4 regions of the Fictibacillus sp. EA-CB0309 genome follow, and region 2 is predicted to be linked to each of the others. Evidence: riboswitches for the same ligand, from Rfam matches in the RefSeq annotation. Region 2 holds a riboswitch; each other region holds the start of a gene.
What was found. A riboswitch is a leader RNA that binds a small molecule or an ion and turns the genes downstream of it on or off. The one in region 2 is predicted to bind thiamine pyrophosphate.
Positions count from the first base shown of each region.

Region 1: another riboswitch for thiamine pyrophosphate. It lies ahead of tenA (thiaminase II); the one in region 2 lies ahead of thiD (bifunctional hydroxymethylpyrimidine kinase/phosphomethylpyrimidine kinase).
Region 3: another riboswitch for thiamine pyrophosphate. It lies ahead of thiT (energy-coupled thiamine transporter ThiT); the one in region 2 lies ahead of thiD (bifunctional hydroxymethylpyrimidine kinase/phosphomethylpyrimidine kinase).
Region 4: another riboswitch for thiamine pyrophosphate. It lies ahead of ACEWFH_RS03380 (thiamine phosphate synthase); the one in region 2 lies ahead of thiD (bifunctional hydroxymethylpyrimidine kinase/phosphomethylpyrimidine kinase).

Region 1 covers NZ_CP169271.1:2,083,152-2,087,362, forward strand. The annotation lists gene ACEWFH_RS11655 (ABC transporter ATP-binding protein) at 1-1,002, opposite strand, end outside; gene ACEWFH_RS11660 (ECF transporter S component) at 1,017-1,598, opposite strand; gene tenA (thiaminase II) at 1,591-2,304, opposite strand; TPP riboswitch at 2,640-2,747, opposite strand; gene ACEWFH_RS11670 (manganese-dependent inorganic pyrophosphatase) at 2,975-3,904, opposite strand; partial or broken gene ACEWFH_RS11675 (glutamate synthase subunit beta) at 4,014-4,211, opposite strand, start outside.
Region 2 covers NZ_CP169271.1:2,766,963-2,771,173, reverse strand. The annotation lists gene ACEWFH_RS15470 (DUF4349 domain-containing protein) at 7-921, shown strand; gene ACEWFH_RS15465 (IDEAL domain-containing protein) at 1,060-1,290, opposite strand; TPP riboswitch at 1,663-1,770, shown strand; gene thiD (bifunctional hydroxymethylpyrimidine kinase/phosphomethylpyrimidine kinase) at 1,878-2,690, shown strand; gene ACEWFH_RS15455 (hydroxyethylthiazole kinase) at 2,677-3,066, shown strand; gene ACEWFH_RS15450 (hydroxyethylthiazole kinase) at 3,090-3,575, shown strand; partial or broken gene thiE (thiamine phosphate synthase) at 3,634-4,211, shown strand, end outside.
Region 3 covers NZ_CP169271.1:2,387,400-2,391,610, reverse strand. The annotation lists gene rsgA (ribosome small subunit-dependent GTPase A) at 1-581, shown strand, start outside; partial or broken gene rpe (ribulose-phosphate 3-epimerase) at 622-1,268, shown strand; TPP riboswitch at 1,289-1,395, shown strand; gene ACEWFH_RS13255 (hypothetical protein) at 1,435-1,635, opposite strand; gene thiT (energy-coupled thiamine transporter ThiT) at 1,749-2,318, shown strand; gene ACEWFH_RS13245 (thiamine diphosphokinase) at 2,315-2,959, shown strand; gene spoVM (stage V sporulation protein SpoVM) at 3,066-3,146, shown strand; gene rpmB (50S ribosomal protein L28) at 3,379-3,567, opposite strand; gene ACEWFH_RS13230 (Asp23/Gls24 family envelope stress response protein) at 3,803-4,165, shown strand; partial or broken gene ACEWFH_RS13225 (DAK2 domain-containing protein) at 4,181-4,211, shown strand, end outside.
Region 4 covers NZ_CP169271.1:588,722-592,932, forward strand. The annotation lists gene ACEWFH_RS03375 (YjiH family protein) at 1-1,046, shown strand, start outside; TPP riboswitch at 1,498-1,603, shown strand; partial or broken gene ACEWFH_RS03380 (thiamine phosphate synthase) at 1,746-2,278, shown strand; partial or broken gene ACEWFH_RS03385 (NAD(P)/FAD-dependent oxidoreductase) at 2,278-2,990, shown strand; gene ACEWFH_RS03390 (FAD-dependent oxidoreductase) at 2,987-3,400, shown strand; gene thiS (sulfur carrier protein ThiS) at 3,372-3,542, shown strand; gene ACEWFH_RS03400 (thiazole synthase) at 3,547-4,211, shown strand, end outside.

The sequences.
Region 1 (4,211 bases), 680 kb from region 2:
AAAAACGAGATAAGCCAAGCCGTACAAATCATTAATTTTCGTTATGGTAAAATCGTTTATTTGATAGGTGCCAGCTGTTTTTATCAGTTGCATCAGTGATAATAATAGCGTACTTTTACCTGCACCGTTCTCTCCTACTACCATTATCCATTCTCCAGAATGAATGGTTGAATTTTTTAATGATATTTTTAATTCCTTGTTACGAAAACCCTTAAAGTTTATTAGATACAATGTGTTTTGTTGCTTACATTGGTTCGTTAAAGAGCTTTTCTTTTTGTATTCGTTCCATGCACCTGGATACCAAATGCCATACTGGTTAAGTTTCTCTTTGTAATGAGAAAAAATATAAGAAGAATCTCCATCCGCAAGAATTCTTCCATCTGGAGTAAAAACGATAATGCGGTCAACAAAATCCATGATCCGTTCAATTTTGTGCTCAACTATAATTAGCGTTTTATTCTCCCCTATCTTTTTAACCGTTTCCCAAATCTGCTTAGTACCACTTTCGTCTATGAGTGCAGTAGGTTCATCTAGGAATATAACTTCGGGGTCGAGTGCTAATACCGATGCGATTGCTAAGCGCTGTTTCATTCCGCCTGAAAGAGTCTGAATCGGTGTGTGGATATCATTCAAATGTAATCCTACTGCATGCAATAACTCCTCTATTCTGCTTATCATCTCTTCTCTTGGGACCTGTAAGTTCTCCAATACGAATGCGATTTCTTCATCAACAAATGGCATACAAAACTGTGTATCTGGATCTTGAAACACAAACCCCCAACTGTCAGGGTTCTGTACACCATCGCTTTTAATAGGAACTTCTACAGAAAGAGGAATAAGTCCAGAAAGAACTTGCAGGAGAGTAGATTTTCCACATCCAGAAGGTCCGAGCAAAAGCACTTTCTCTCCTTTTTGGAAAGATAAATTTATATTCTTAAAAAGTAAGTCATCTTCTCCTGGAAACTTTAATCTTAAATTTTTAACAGATGTTGCGGTATCCATTTAAACCACCTCAGTTATCGATTCAGTGCCTCATAATCTTCCTTTGATGAGGGACGAACCAGTTTAGTAACTCCTGTTGCTTCTAGTGCTTTAGCAATTGAAACAGCTAACATTCCTGTGAAGATGATTGAACCTATGAGCCTGAATACAATAAATAGTGTAAGATTCCATGTCGATAGATCACCAACATATCCTTTGTAAAAGTCTAAAATGAAAGATCCTGCACAAGCACTTATGGCTGCGAGAGAAATAACAAATAAATCAAACTGCTTGTAGCGAAAAGCCATAAGGACTAATTCTGCAAATAGTCCTTGAATAACACCATATAATAAAACTTCTAGCCCAAATTCAGACCCCATTAAAAACTCTCCTGAGGAAGCGGCAATTTCTGCTAAAAGAGCAACCCCTGGTTTCCGAATGATTAAAAAGGCAACGGTTGCAGCCATAAACCACATTCCATAGATCAATTGATCAATATGAAGACCGAGCGGCTTAACCGCGTAATAAAGAGGTCCCCAAATCTTATAAATAATACCAAAGCCAATGGATATAACAATGGTCACTAGAATATCAGTTAACTTCAGTCCTTTATACATTTTTTGTTTCCCTCCCAACTTTTGTTGCAGCTGTGCCGTATGCAACTGGCCATTTTTCCAACGTATAAGCCATTTCCCAGAATAAATATTCGTATTCACAGCTGATTAAGAAATGGCGAGTCATCTTATCCTTTTCCTGTTCACTTGCTTTTTCTGCTAAATCATCCAACCGGTTAATTTGTTCTTGGACAAGTTGTGAAAACCACTCACCACCATAAGCTGCAATCCACTCTTGATAGATAGGTTCAATTGGTGTGGCTTCCTTAAATGTTTCCCCGATCTCTTGATAAATCCAATAGCATGGGAGAATAGCCGCAATAATTTCTCCTAAACTACCGGACTCTGCTACTCGGTAAAGATGAGACGTATAATGGTACGCAGTTGGAGCAGGTTCAAAGTTCGCTAATTCTTCTTCGGTAACCTGTAGCTGTTTCATGAATGTTTCGTGAAGAGCTAATTCTGCATCATTGGTTCCTTGTGCGTGAGCAGCCATTCTTGAAGTCGTGTATAGATCTTCAGCCCTTGCAGCTCCCATGGCTTGAACTCTAGCAAAATGAGATAAATAATAGGAATCTTGCATTACGTAGTATTTGAAGCATTCTAATGAGAGGTCTCCTTCTGCAATACCTTTTACAAAAGGATGATGGAGATTTGCTTCCCAAATTGGGTTGGCTTTTTGTCGTAAAAGTTCGGTGAATTTTTTCATGTGAATTCTCCTTGTTTTTTAATTTTAAAAGACTGTTTTCGCAAACCTTGTTGCTTTTGTAAGTGGTTGATCTCCGCTCCAGGTTGCTTCGCTTTCCGCGGGGCGTCCGGTGAGCCTCCTGCCGCTTTGCGCCATTAGGAGTCTCCACCTGACCGCTCGTCCCGCAGGAGTCTCGCACCCTTCCACTCCAATCAACTTGCAAAGAAGAGGATTAAACAAAATGCCTCTAAAGCAACAATCTTTAAAAAAGCCTTTAGAAAAGAACCAAACAAAAAAACCACTTTCAGCGAGAAAGTGGTTGTATATGGAGAATTGAACACTATGTATAAATATAGGACTCCTCAACACCACTTCCCTACGCTGGTATAATCCAGATCAGGTTCTAAGAGTCTCAAAGTCGCACTTCGATCTCAGCCTTATGAAAGGCACCCCTAGTGGTTTTTAATATTTAGTTGGTAGTATGTTTTAAATAATAGCAGGCTAGTTTTGATTGTCAACTGTTTTTGAGTAAGTCTGCTTAGGGAGGAAATTTTTAGACTCTCATGGTTATGGTTGAATTCCACTCTATGATGCTCTCATTCCGCTGGGTGTGCGGTGAACCTATGTGGATTCAAGAAATCAAAATAAAAAGGGCATAACCATGATAGGTTTTGCCCTTTACAGCCACCAATTACTTGCTCATCGCCTCAGTTAATACCGGTACGATTTGCTTTTTACGAGAAACAACGCCTTTAAGAACGGTTGTATTGTTTTCTAACTTCACGTTGTATGCATCTTCTACAGATTGTGCTCTTTTACCTAGAGCTAAAGCTGTTGAGTCATTCGTTAAAATATCTGTTACAACGAACATGAACAGGTCTAAACCTTTTTCATTGATCACTTTTGAAATCGCACTTTCAAGTTCATCTTGATGTTTTAAGACATCACTAGCATCAACTGTATTTACTTGTGCAACCTCAACTTTGCTTGCCCCAATATTAAATTCTTTAGCATCTAAAGAGATAAGCTCTTCAACAGACTTATCACTTAAATCTGCGCCTGCTTTTAGCATTTCTAATCCGTACGTCTCAGCATCAACATCTGCAATTTCAGCTAGTTCACGTGCTGCTTCAACATCCTCTTCTGTACAAGTCGGTGATTTGAATAAAAGAGAATCCGAAATAATCGCAGAAAGCATAAGACCAGCAATGTTCTTATCTACTTCAACGCCTTTTTCTTTGTACATCTTGTTCAAGATCGTTGCTGTACATCCAACAGGCTCTGCACGATAATATAATGGGTCACTTGTTTCAAAGTTTGCGATACGGTGATGGTCAATGACTTCAAGTACTCGAACTTTGTCAATGTCATTTGCGCTTTGCTGACGTTCGTTATGGTCTACTAAAATAACCGAGTTTGTTTCAGCAGAAACATGTTCAACTAAACGCGGAAGCTCAGCTTTAAAGTAATCTAATGCATACTTTGTTTCACCGTTAATTTCACCTAAACGGATTGCTTCTACATTTTGTCCTAATTTAGACTTAAGATCAGCGTAAACTATCGCTGAAGTAATCGTGTCCGTATCTGGATTCTTGTGTCCAAAAATAAGTACTTTTTCCATGCTTCTACTCCTTATAAATATATAAATTATTTTTTGATAGCCAAGCCTTATTTTATCATATAAAAACAGCTTTTGGCTTTTGGAGTTTATTGTAGCATGGAAAAAAGCATTAAGGCAAAACCGTACTTCCCATCAATGATTGATCCACTTGACGTGCACAATCACGACCTTCTTGAATCGCCCAAACGATCAAACTTTGACCGCGTCTAGAATCACCTGCTGCAAATACTCCATCTACGTTTGTTTTGTAGTCTCCATGTTTTGCATCTACTTTATTATTTTTGGTTTCTACACCAAATTCTTTTAG
Region 2 (4,211 bases):
TACGATATGTGGAAAAAATGGAAAGTGTGGGTATTTGTCGTCGTGCTCCTCTTTAGCGCATGCAGCAGCAATGATAAGTCTGAAAGCAAGATGGCTAGTGATCATGATAGTGGCAGCAGCAGTTCTAATGAAAAGATGGACAATTCTTCAGAAGAAGGTAAGACAAAAACTGAATTGGATACTAGTGGAGATAAGAAGCAGCGAATTAAAGATCAAAGAAAAGTCATCTATAATGCAGACATGCAGATTTCTGTAGATAAATTGCAGAACACGATGGAAACGGTTCGAAACATGGTTGAGATTAAAGGCGGCTATATTGTGGAATCGAATACAAGTGCAGGTGAGAATGGGTATGAATCCGGCATGATGGTTGTGCGTGTTCCGATAGATGGTTTTCGTACGTTTTTAGATGAGGTTCGAAATTTAAGTAAAGGAACACCACACGAAAATGTACGGGGAGAAGATGTTACAGAAGAATATGTGGACCTCTCTTCTCGGTTAAAAGCGAAACAGCAAGTGAGAGACCGTCTGGAATCATTCATGAAGGATGCACAGAAAACAGAAGACTTATTAAAGATCTCAGCTGACCTTGCTTCCGTTCAGGAAGAGATCGAACAAATTGAAGGTCGATTGAATTTCTTGAAGAATCAAAGTGATTACTCAACGGTAACGATACAGTTTGAAGTAAGAAATCTAAAAGCAGAAAAACTTCAGACAGAAGAATTAAATACGTGGGCAAAAACGAAGATGCTTTTTATGGAAACCGTGAATTTTTTGGTATCGGCGGTATCCTTTGTAGTCGTTGCGCTGTTTGGTCTGGCACCTGTATGGGTGATTGTGATCGCGGTGCTTTACTGGCTTTGGTGGAAACGGAAAAAAGGGCAAAAGAAAAAGCCGGAATCACCGACAACGTTGAATTGATTGATTTGGATTTTAACTAGTGTCAGTTAACGGGTACGTCAGAAACACCCTCTGCAGCACGGATATCGATCCGTTTGCTGAAAGGGTGTTTTGGCTTTTACGGCACTTTTTTATAAAAGGTGTACCGTTTAAGAAGCCTTAACCGAGAAACGCTTTGTATTCTGAGGTTAATTTCATAAAACGCTCTTTATCTTTTGTATCCAAGGCATTGTCGATTTCTCTTTCATAATACTCTTTGTAATAATTGTGAAGGGCCTCATCCAGTACCATTTGGGCAATAAGGCTGAAGGCAAAGGGGTCTCTTTTTTGTTGCTTGTACTGCACCATCTCGTTTTGATTTTTGTTAAAAGAAGTGTTTTTGTCTTTCATCCTGTTTCCCTCCTTAAATTATCTCCCTATCCAATTTAACCTTTTATGTTTCTAGGTTTCTACTAGTATACTGAGCAAGATGCCCAATGACAACCATTTTATTTGAAAATTCTGAAAAAATTTTCGATAATCATTCTAATGTACTGCTTTTTCACCACCTTTTGGTAAAAATGTTAATGGTTTGTCATGTTTATTTCTGTATTTTGCCAAGTGTTACAAATGTTTTTGTTCTGTGTTTTTTATGTTGTTATTGTGTGTTAGTTACTATTTCCCCTTATTTGAAGGTGCTTAAACACACTTAAAACACTTATTCGAAAAAAACGTTGACATTTTAAGTTGCGTGTGGGTAGGATTGAATTAACTCAATATTGTCATTTCCGCTAGGGGTGCTTTTTAAAAAAGCTGAGAGAAGGTTGTAGCCTTCGACCCTTTGAACCTGATCCAGATCGTACTGGCGTAGGGAAGCGGTGTGGATGATTACATGCTTCTCTTTTATTCAAATGAAACTGTAACGGCCACCCGCTATTTATTTAGCGGGTGGCTTTTTTTGCGTATGTAATAAGGAGGCAGATAGTGTGGGACAACTGATAAAAGTAAGTAAAGCTCTGACAATCGCAGGGTCAGACAGCGGCGGAGGAGCAGGTATTCAAGCAGATTTGAAAACGTTCCAAGAGTTTGGTGTTTATGGCATGTCCGTTCTAACAGCGGTGACGGCTCAGAACACGACCGGCGTTCAAGGGGTGTTTCCTGTTTCGTTAGAGGGTTTGGAAACTCAGCTGCAATCGATCGGAAGTGACCTGAAACCAGATGCTGTAAAAACTGGAATGTTGTTTTCAGGAGAGTACATTGAAAAAACGGCTTACTTTATTAAAATATTTGGATGGAACAACGTGGTTGTCGATCCGGTCATGATCGCTAAAGGCGGTGCCACTCTCTTAGGTGAGGAAGCATTGGACGCGATGAAAATGTGTATGCTGCCAATCGCGAAAATCATCACTCCTAACATTCCTGAAGCAGAAGCATTAACAGGCATCACGATAGATTGTAAGGAAGCGAGAGCAGAAGCGGCAAAAGTGCTGTTTGACGGTGGTGGTGATTATATCGTAATAAAAGGTGGTCACTTTGGCAGCGGTGAATACGTATCCGATCTTCTTTATAACGGTGTTGAGATGGTTGAGCTTGTGGAAAAGCGTGTTCACACAAAAAATACACACGGAACAGGATGCACGTTCTCTGCAGCCATTACAGCAGAACTGGCTTACGGGAGGAAAGCAGAGAGTGCTATAGAGCATGCAAAAAGGTTTATTCAAAACGCGATTGAACATGGAATAGAAGTCGGTTCAGGTCATGGACCAGTTAATCATTTTGCTTATAGGAGGATTGCACATGAACAATACTAGAGTACAAGAATGGAAGGCGTTTGTTGCAGAAGTCAGAAAAGAGAAGCCGCTGCTTCATCATATTACCAATAACGTAACAATGAATTTCCTTGCAAATGGGGTGCTCGCAGCTGGAGGCAGCCCGATGATGGTTGATGACGCACGTGAAGTTGAAGAAGCTGTCGGGGTTGCTAATGCATTAGTGCTGAACATCGGAACGCTCGATGAACCAACTGCAAAGTCTATGATTCTAGCTTTTCGAAAAGCGATGCACGCGGGAGTGCCTGTCGTACTCGACCCAGTTGGAATAGGACTGTCAGCTTTCCGCCAAGAGGTGGTTAAAAATATATTATCAGAATATTCACAATTGAAGGGGTCAGTCCCCAAACAATTCTGACAATTTGCGGGAACGCTGCAGAGATGCAATTTCTTGCTGAAGGAGAGTGGGCTGGTAAGGGAGTTGACGGTGAACTTGGAAGCTCTGAAGATGACTTGATACAGCTTGCTGCTGCGGCTTCAAAGCAAACAGGGTGTCTCATCGCGATGACGGGTGAGAAGGATGTTATTTCTGATGGCGAGAAAAGCATTGTTCTTTCTCATGGCGATCACATGTTAGCTTTCGTTACAGGGACGGGCTGTTTTGCTACATCCATGGTGGCTTTATATCAGGCGAATCAGAAAGAGAAAGAGACACGAACGCAGACCTTATCCATTTTAGATCGAACAGCTTTAGCGATTCTTATGCTCACAAAAGCGGCTGAGGAAGCGGTGAAGACAGCAAAGGGACCTGGAAGCTTTCAGCAAAACCTTATCGATCAGCTGTTTGTATTAGAAACCACACCAGAAATCTGGCAGTGTTCAATCAACTGGCAAGATCACACTTTAAAGGAAGGAGCAAGAATATGAAGACTTCTTCTAAGCCTGACTTAAAACAGCAGCTTTCCTTTATTTTGTGGCAGGAACGATGAACTGTGATTCTCCGGAAGCTTTTGAGCGTATTCTTTTACAAGCGATACGAGGTGGTATTACTGCTTTTCAGTTTCGGGAAAAAGGAGCAAACTGTTTAAGTGGTGCAAAGCGCCTTGAAATTGCTAGCCGCGCAAAAAAATATGCAGAGAACACGGGGTGCTTTTTATCGTAAATGATGATCTGGAGCTAATGAAATTCGTCGATGCAGATGGACTTCATGTGGGACAGAGTGACGGTGACTTAAAGACGATACGCCAACAAACAACAGGTAAAATACTTGGTGTGTCTGCTCATACACTGGCTGAAGCGGAAGACGCCGTTTCTAACGGTGCAGACTATATCGGGGCAGGACCAATCTATCAAACTATTTCAAAACAGGATGCTGAAGAGCCGGTTGGCGTAGGACTGATTAAAGAACTTCGCAGGAATCATATCAACGTACCACTCGTTGGAATAGGCGGCATTACGATTGGTAATGCGGGTGAAGTAATTCAGGCAGGTGCTGATGGTGCGGCAGTTATTTCGGCGATAAGTGGTGTGGATCACCCTGAACAAGCCTCAAGGAATATGATT
Region 3 (4,211 bases), 380 kb from region 2:
TTAGTACGCTTTTATTAGACCGTTTCCTTGTTCATATTGAAGCGAATGATATTCTGCCTGTGATCTGTATCTCAAAAATGGACCTTGTTCAACAACCAGAAGAAATGGATGAGATTCAGAAATATATTGAAATCTACAAACAATTAGGATATGAAGTAATTCCGACCTCAACGAAAACCGATGATAGCTTAGATTTGTTTTATCCCTTGTTCAAAGACAAAGTAACGGTCTTTGCTGGTCAGTCTGGTGTGGGTAAATCATCTTTATTAAATGCTATAAATCCTGAATTAATGCTTGAAACGAATGAGATTTCAACCCATTTAGGCAGAGGGAAGCATACGACACGGCATGTAGAATTAATTTTGTTTGGCAACGGATTAGTTGCAGATACACCGGGTTTTAGTTCACTTGATTTTATGAATATCGAAGCTGATGATTTGTCGATGTACTTTCCAGAGATGAATGAACTGCGCGGTGACTGTAAATTTAGAGGATGTTCGCATACGTCCGAACCGAAATGTGCCGTAAAAAAGGTGTTGAAGACGGAGTTGTTCCAGAGTTCCGCTACGACCATTACGTAAGTTTTTTACAAGAAATAAAAGATCAAAAACGGAGGTACTAATGATTAAAATAGCTCCTTCCATTCTTTCTGCTGACTTTTCGAAGTTAGGCGAAGATATTAAAGCTGTAGAAGAAGCTGGTGCGGATTACATTCATGTTGACGTTATGGACGGTCATTTCGTTCCGAATATTACGATCGGACCGCTTGTCGTTCAAGCCATTCGCCCAGTTACTAAACTCCCTTTAGATGTACATTTAATGATTGAAAATCCTGATCGATACATTGAAGAATTTGCAAAAGCAGGTGCGGATATTATTTCTGTTCATGTAGAAGCGTCACCGCATCTACATCGAACGGTTCAACTCATTAAACAACAAGGTGTAAAAGCAGGTGTGGTTCTTAATCCAGCTACTCCAGTCGAATCCATCAGACACATATTACAAGATGTTGACCTTGTGTTATTAATGACCGTTAATCCTGGTTTTGGTGGTCAAGCTTTCATTGAGAGCGTAGTGCCCAAAATCAAAGAAGTGTCAGATTTAGTAAAAACACAAGGATTGAATGTTGAAATTGAAGTGGACGGTGGAGTTAATCCTGAAACGGCTCGTCTTTGTGTTGAGGCTGGTGCTAATGTATTAGTATCCGGTTCTGCCATTTACGGAAAAAAGATTTAAAGGATGCAATTCGATCCATCCGTGGTGTATAATTGTACCGAATAATAAAATAAGCAACCACAGGGGGAGTCCTTTAAAGGGCTGAGAGGGGAGTGTTCTCCCGACCCTTTGAACCTGAAGCTGGATCATACCTGCGTAGGGATGTGGAGTCGTATGACTTTTTGTATTCAATTATGATGGATCCTAAAGCAACCGCGCTCACATGCCGGTTGCTTTTTTTATTTTTCTTTTTTGCAGTCGTTTGTCGCTTATGGGTTTTGCTGAAGCTTTGGCGCTTTTTGAAAGTTGTTGATTTCCGTTATAGGTGCTTCGCTTTCCGCGGGGCATGCGGTGAGCCACATTCGTACGTTTCACTCTTAAGTGTCTCACCTGCCCGCCTGTCCCGCAGGAGTCTCGCAACCTTTCACTCCAATCAACTTCAAAGGTGGTAAGGTAAAAAGATTTTTTAGGTTTGGCACGTACTTTAGCTTCAAATAACTTGCAAATTAGAAATAAATAATAGGAGGATAAAAATGAAAAACAACAACATTTCATTATTAACAGAAATAGCGATTATGTCTGCTCTATCATTGATCTTAGGCATGATTAAATTTGCTGGACCTTGGCCGCAAGGTGGGTCTGTATCTCTTGAGATGGTTCCGATTTTCTTGATGGCTTTTAGAAGAGGATTTAAAGCAGGTGTATTTACTGGATTAGCGGTAGGACTTCTTCAGCTTCTTGTTAACCCTTATGTTATACACCCAGCACAGATGATTCTAGACTATCCGTTAGCGTTTGCTTTAGCGGGTGTTGCAGGTGCGTTTGCGCCGTCATTGGCACAAAATAAATCAAAAAGAACGTTCCTAATGGTTACAGGTATCTTTGTCGGCTGTTTATTAAGAACAATCTCGCACGTTTTATCAGGAGTTATCTTCTTTAGTGATCTAGCTGAAGAAATGAACATTTGGCTTTATTCATTTATGTATAATGGATCATTTATGATTGTTATTTTTGTAATTACTTCACTTGTAGTCATTCTTTTAACAAACACTGCGCCAAAATTACTACATGCTGCACGAAGCGGATACACCCGAGCGGCATGAAAATAAGAATCGTTGCAGGTGGCCCTGAATACCTGATACCAGAGCTGAATTCTTTTTATAACACTCCTGATTGCGTGTGGGTAGGTGTAGATAGGGGCACATTGTATCTGATTGAACAACATATAGAACCGCAGTACGCGTTTGGAGATTTTGATTCCGTTACAGATAATGAAAAAATTAAAATCCTGCATTCACATATAAAAGTAAATCAATATCGTTCAGAAAAAGATGCTACAGATATGGAAATCGCTTTTGAATGGGCTTTGACCCAGAATCCAGAAGAAATCCTGTTGTTCGGAGCTTCTGGAGGAAGGCTGGATCATGAGCTGATGAACATGCAGCTCTTATATAAAAGCCGGTTTAGCTCAGCTATTGTAAAATTAATTGATATAAAAAATGAAATCTCACTCCAAATGCCGGGCAGTTACAGAGTTGATCATGATGAAAAATATCGCTATATTTCCTTCCTCTCACACAGTGAAGAGGTGAGAGGAATAACATTAGAAGGTTTTAAATATCCTTTAAAACGTGCCGTTTTAAAAGCTGGATCGTCATTATGCATCTCAAATGAGCTTGTAAATAAAAGTGGTACTTATTCTTTCGACTCCGGCATAATATTGATGGTAAAGAGCCGTGATTAAAAAAATTACGGAATACAGGCCCCAAAGCACCTTTTTATAAAAAGGGGAATAAAGTATTTTATTGTTTAGCTCTTATCATTTTTTATGGGCCTGGAGGAGGGGTAAGATGAAATTTTATACCATTAAACTTCCTAGATTCTTAGGGGGATTCGTACGTGCCATCTTAGGTTCTTTTAAAAAAGGGTAATAAACAAAAAAAGCGCCAAGTGCGCTTTTTTTGTTTGTGTCCATATACTGCTGCTGGAAATGGTTACTGTCCGCTTTAGCAAAAATACTGTCCACTTTTTATTATTTACTGTCCGCTTCAGTGAAAATACTGTCCACTTTTCATGAATTACTGTCCACTTCAACGAAAATACTGTCCACTTCACTCGTTCTACTACAAATAAAAAAACAGCAGCGGTAGCTGCTGTTTTTTATTAAACGCGTTCTACTTTACCTGATTTAAGAGCACGAGCAGAAACGTATACGCGCTTAGGCTTTCCGTCCACAAGAATACGAACCTTTTGGACATTAGCTCCCCAGCTTTTCTTTGATTTGTTCATTGCGTGAGAACGCTTGTTACCAGTTTTAGGTCCTTTTCCAGTAATAAAACATTTACGAGCCATAGTAGGTGAACCTCCTTTACAGCAAAAAAGCTTTGCATCAATTCAATCGTATGTTAAATACTAAATAATATTAGCATGACTTCAGAAGCAATGCAACATATTCGTGAAAGGTTTTCAAGTAAATTTCCTTGACAATACTATTTACATAGTGTGAAATGTAGTAGTCCTTTCAAAAAAGACTAATGTATAGTAAAATATTTGTTAGCCATTTAACAATTTAAAGGGGGATGTAAGCATGTCAATTGAAATGAAAACAACCTATGGTCAAATTGATATTTCTAATGAAGTGATTGCCACTATCGCTGGTGGAGCCGCAATCGATTGTTACGGAATTGTTGGCATGGCATCAAGAAAGCAATTAAAGGATGGAATAACTGAACTTTTAGGACGTGAAAATTTCTCCCGAGGGATCGTTGTTCGCCAAGAGGAAGATGAAGTACATATCGACATGTATATCATCGTAAGTTACGGAACAAAGATTTCTGAAGTGGCTCATAACGTTCAGAACAAAGTGAAATATACCCTGGATCAAATGCTTGGTTTGGCGGTTGACTCAGTGAATATCTATGTTCAGGGTGTCAGGGTGACAACCCCTTAGTTAGGAGGAAGTTTTGTGTCTTTAAAAGTATTAGACGGAAAAAAGT
Region 4 (4,211 bases), 1.7 Mb from region 2:
TTTTAAAAGTAGTCGGTCTAATCGCGGCAGTGCTTCTATATTTTGAATGGGGTCCGAGCTGGTTGAGCGATCCGAACATGGGGCCGTTTTTATTCGAAAAACTGGTTATTCCAGTAGGGTTGCTTGTTCCGATTGGGGCAGTATTCTTAGCCTTTATTGTCGGTTATGGACTGATGGAATTTATCGGAGTGCTTGTGCAAAAAATCATGCGACCGATTTGGAAGACGCCAGGCCGATCCGCGGTTGATGCGGTTGCTTCGTTTGTTGGAAGTTATTCGATCGGACTTTTGATCACGAACCGCGTGTTTAAAGAAGGGAAGTATACGGTAAAAGAAGCAGCGATCATTGCAACAGGCTTCTCAACCGTATCCGCCACGTTCATGATTGTTGTGGCGAACACGCTAGGGCTGATGGAGATGTGGAACACGTACTTCTGGACGACGCTCGTTGTGACGTTCTTAGTAACGGCGATCACGGTTCGATTGCGTCCATTAAGCAGAATGGATGATTCGTATGTTGGCGGGGAGGGACAGCCAGAGGAAGTTGTAAGCGAGAAATATCTGCAAACCGCGTGGAGAAGCGCGATGGATTCATCACAGAACGCTCCAGCATTTTTGAACAATATCTGGTCTAACTTAAAAGATGGTTTTGTCATGGCGATGAGCATTCTGCCTTCCATTATGAGCGTCGGGCTTATCGGACTGCTACTCGCAGAATACACGCCTGTTTTTGACTGGATCGGCTATGTGTTTTATCCGATTACATGGGCGTTGCAGCTTCCAGATGCCATGCTTGCGGCAAAAGCAGCATCAATCGGTGTAGCTGAAATGTTCCTCCCAGCACTATTAGTAACAGAAGCGGCACTCGTAACAAAATTCGTAATCGGCGTCGTGTCCGTTGCATCCATCCTGTTCTTTTCAGCAAGCATTCCATGTGTGTTATCAACGGAAATTCCAATCAGTGTGCCTCAGCTCATATGGATTTGGTTCCAACGCACGGTTTTGGCATTGATTTTGGCCACTCCAATCGCGTATTTGTTGTTGTAAATTGAATAAAAGTCAAAAAAGATGCTGCCGAAGGTTTGGTAGCGTCTTTTTTGTCGTAAAAAACTTATTTATTCAGACGGAAGATATATAGTTTGACTCGTTTGTCGTTCATTGCGCGTAAAAGTGCGCGAAACTCCCTTCATCTCGCGCGGAAAATAGTTCAGACTGCGTGGAAGTGGTGCTGACCTGCGTGGAAAACTAGTTTTACTGCGCGAACGTGTAATAAATATAAGGACACGTACCGTAAAAAAACAAAAGACGCTAACTACAGACCGAAAACGTACGAACCACACAGTACATACCGATGACCGATGATCCAGTGATCCACTATGTTTGTTGGTGCTGCGCAAGCCACTTACGCAACTAAGCAGTTTAACTACATCTTTTTTACACTTGTTGTTATTAATCTTGTTTAACGATAAAATAGATGTATTGAACTAATAAAATAGTTATTCACCACTAGGGGTGCCTTTGTAAGGCTGAGATTAAAGTGTACTTTAAGACCCTTGGAACCTGATTTGGTTAGAACCAGCGTAGGGAAGTGGTGTGTTGAACAGAATCTCGCTAAACGAATGCTGAATTTTGTAAAACCACCTCTTTTCTAAACAAAGGAGGTGGTTTTTTGTTGTGAAAAAAGAACTTCATGTGATTTCTACAGGTAAGCAGTCAGAAGAGAAGCTCATGGATATTCTTTACAACATCTATCCGTACATCACAGCTTTTCATATCCGTGAAAAAGAAAGAACAGCCAGAGAGCTCTCGACCCTGATCACAAAGCTTCTGGAGATTGGTGTGCCGCGAACCAAGCTAGTCGTCAATGATAGAGCAGATGTCGCGGAATGTTTCGGTACAAGAGGTGTTCAACTTCCCTATCATGGATTAGACGTGAAGCATGTTAAACGTTCATTTCCGAAACTCACCATCGGCTGTTCGGTTCATTCGATGGAAGAGGCACACTATGCTGAAAAAAACGGTGCTCATTTTCTGTTGTATGGCCATATTTATTCTACAACATCCAAGGAAGGAAAAATGCCGCAGGGACTCCAAGGACTAAAAAAGTAACAAGCAATACCTCTCTTCCCGTAATCGCTATAGGCGGCATTCAGCCAATAAATGTTCGAGAGGTTATCCAAGCGGGGGCTGCCGGCATCGCGGTAATGTCTGGCATCATAGAATCAGATTCACCGCTTGAAGCTGTTAAAGAATATCAGCAACAACTGGAGGTGTGCTAATGCGCTCAACGTATGATGCGGTCATTATCGGAGGAGGGGTCATCGGCTGTTCGATCGCCCTACCAGCTATCCAAAAGAAAAAGAAAGTTCTTCTGCTAGAAAAAGGGAGAGTGGGAGAAAAAGCATCCTCTGCAGCAGCTGGCATGCTTGGAGCACAAATGGAGTTTGGTGTAGACCATCCTTTCTACCCGCTTGCCAAAACCAGCCGTGAGATGTTTCGGACTCTCTCTCAAGAGCTGTACGAGATAAGTGGCATGGACATTGAACTAATCGAAAAAGGAATCTATGAACTGGCCTTTACAGAAGAGGAGGTTTTTCAACTTCAAAGAAGAGGAGAAACGGAATATCTTTATGGGGAAAACATTCGTTGGCTTTCTTCTGCAGAACTGCAAGATAGAGAACCAGCGTTGTCAAACTCTGTACGTGGAGCACTTTTTTTCCGAATGATGGTCAAGTCTCGCCTGTAAAACTTACAGAAGCTTATCTAAAAGCCGCAAAGATAATGGGTACAGAAGTCAGAGAACAAACGGAAGTCATCAAGCTGGTACAGAATAAAAAGCGGATAACTGGTGTTGAAACGAATACAGAAACGATTCATGCCGAACATGTAATTTTAGCAGGCGGGGTATGGAGCTCTAAATTGGATTCTGCCCTTCAGATGGTGCCGGTAAAAGGAGAATGTGTTTCCTTTAAGGCGGATAACCCCTTCTGACCGGGACCGTTAAATATAAAGAATGTTATCTTGTACCGAAACGACACAACCGGATTGTGATCGGTGCGACCAGTATTTTCGGTACGTTCGATGAAAAGGTGACGTTTACTGGTATGTTTCAGCTGATGGAGAGAGCGAGGCAGATTGTACCCGGTATTCGAGAATCTGTTTTTGAAAAAGCATGGACAGGTATCCGTCCTCAAACACAATCCGGAAAACCCTATATCGGTCCACATCCTGAATGGGAAGGGATGTTTCTTGCAGCTGGACATTACCGCAACGGCATCCTGCTGTCTCCTGTAACAGGAAAGATGATTGCCGACCAAATTGAAAGCGAGGTGCGTATTAGTGAAGCTTATGATCAACGGAGAAGAGATACAGGTGCCGGATTCGCTGCAGTCGATCACTGAACTGCTGGAACACTTAAAATTGGACGACCAGATCGTGATAGCTGAAGTGAATCAAGATATTATCTCGAATGAAAAACAAAGTGAGACTCAAATAAAAGAAAACGACAAAATCGAACTAGTGCGTTTTGTCGGTGGAGGGTGATTTCATGCTAAACATTGGACCTTATTCATTTTCATCAAGACTTCTCTTAGGCACAGGCAAATACCCTGATTTTGAAACACAGAAAAAAGCGATAGACGCCTCCGAATCTGAAATTTTAACGTTTGCTGTTAGGAGAATGAACATATTTGAGGCGAGCCAGCCTAACTTTTTAGAAATGCTGGATCTGAAAAAATATACACTGTTACCTAATACGGCTGGAGCAAAAACGGCAGAAGAAGCCGTACGGATCGCAAAACTAGCAAAAGCATCCGGATTATGTGATATGGTAAAGGTAGAAGTCATCGGCTGTGACAAGACGCTGCTGCCAGATCCAGTAGAAACGTTAAAAGCGACAGAAGAACTGTTAAAAGAAGGCTTCATCGTCCTGCCATATACGTCAGATGATGTGGTTTTGGCAAGGAGAATAGAAGAACTAGGTGCACATGCCATCATGCCAGCAGCCTCTCCTATCGGTTCGGGTCAAGGGATCATTAATCCGCTTTATTTAAAATTCATTATTGAGCAAACAACAGTACCGGTCATTGTAGATGCTGGAATCGGTTCGCCAAGTGATGCCATGATTGCCATGGAGTTAGGGGCGGATGGTGTGTTGTTGAACACAGCAGTAGCGGGTGCAATAGATCCAGTGAAGATGGCACGGGCGATGAA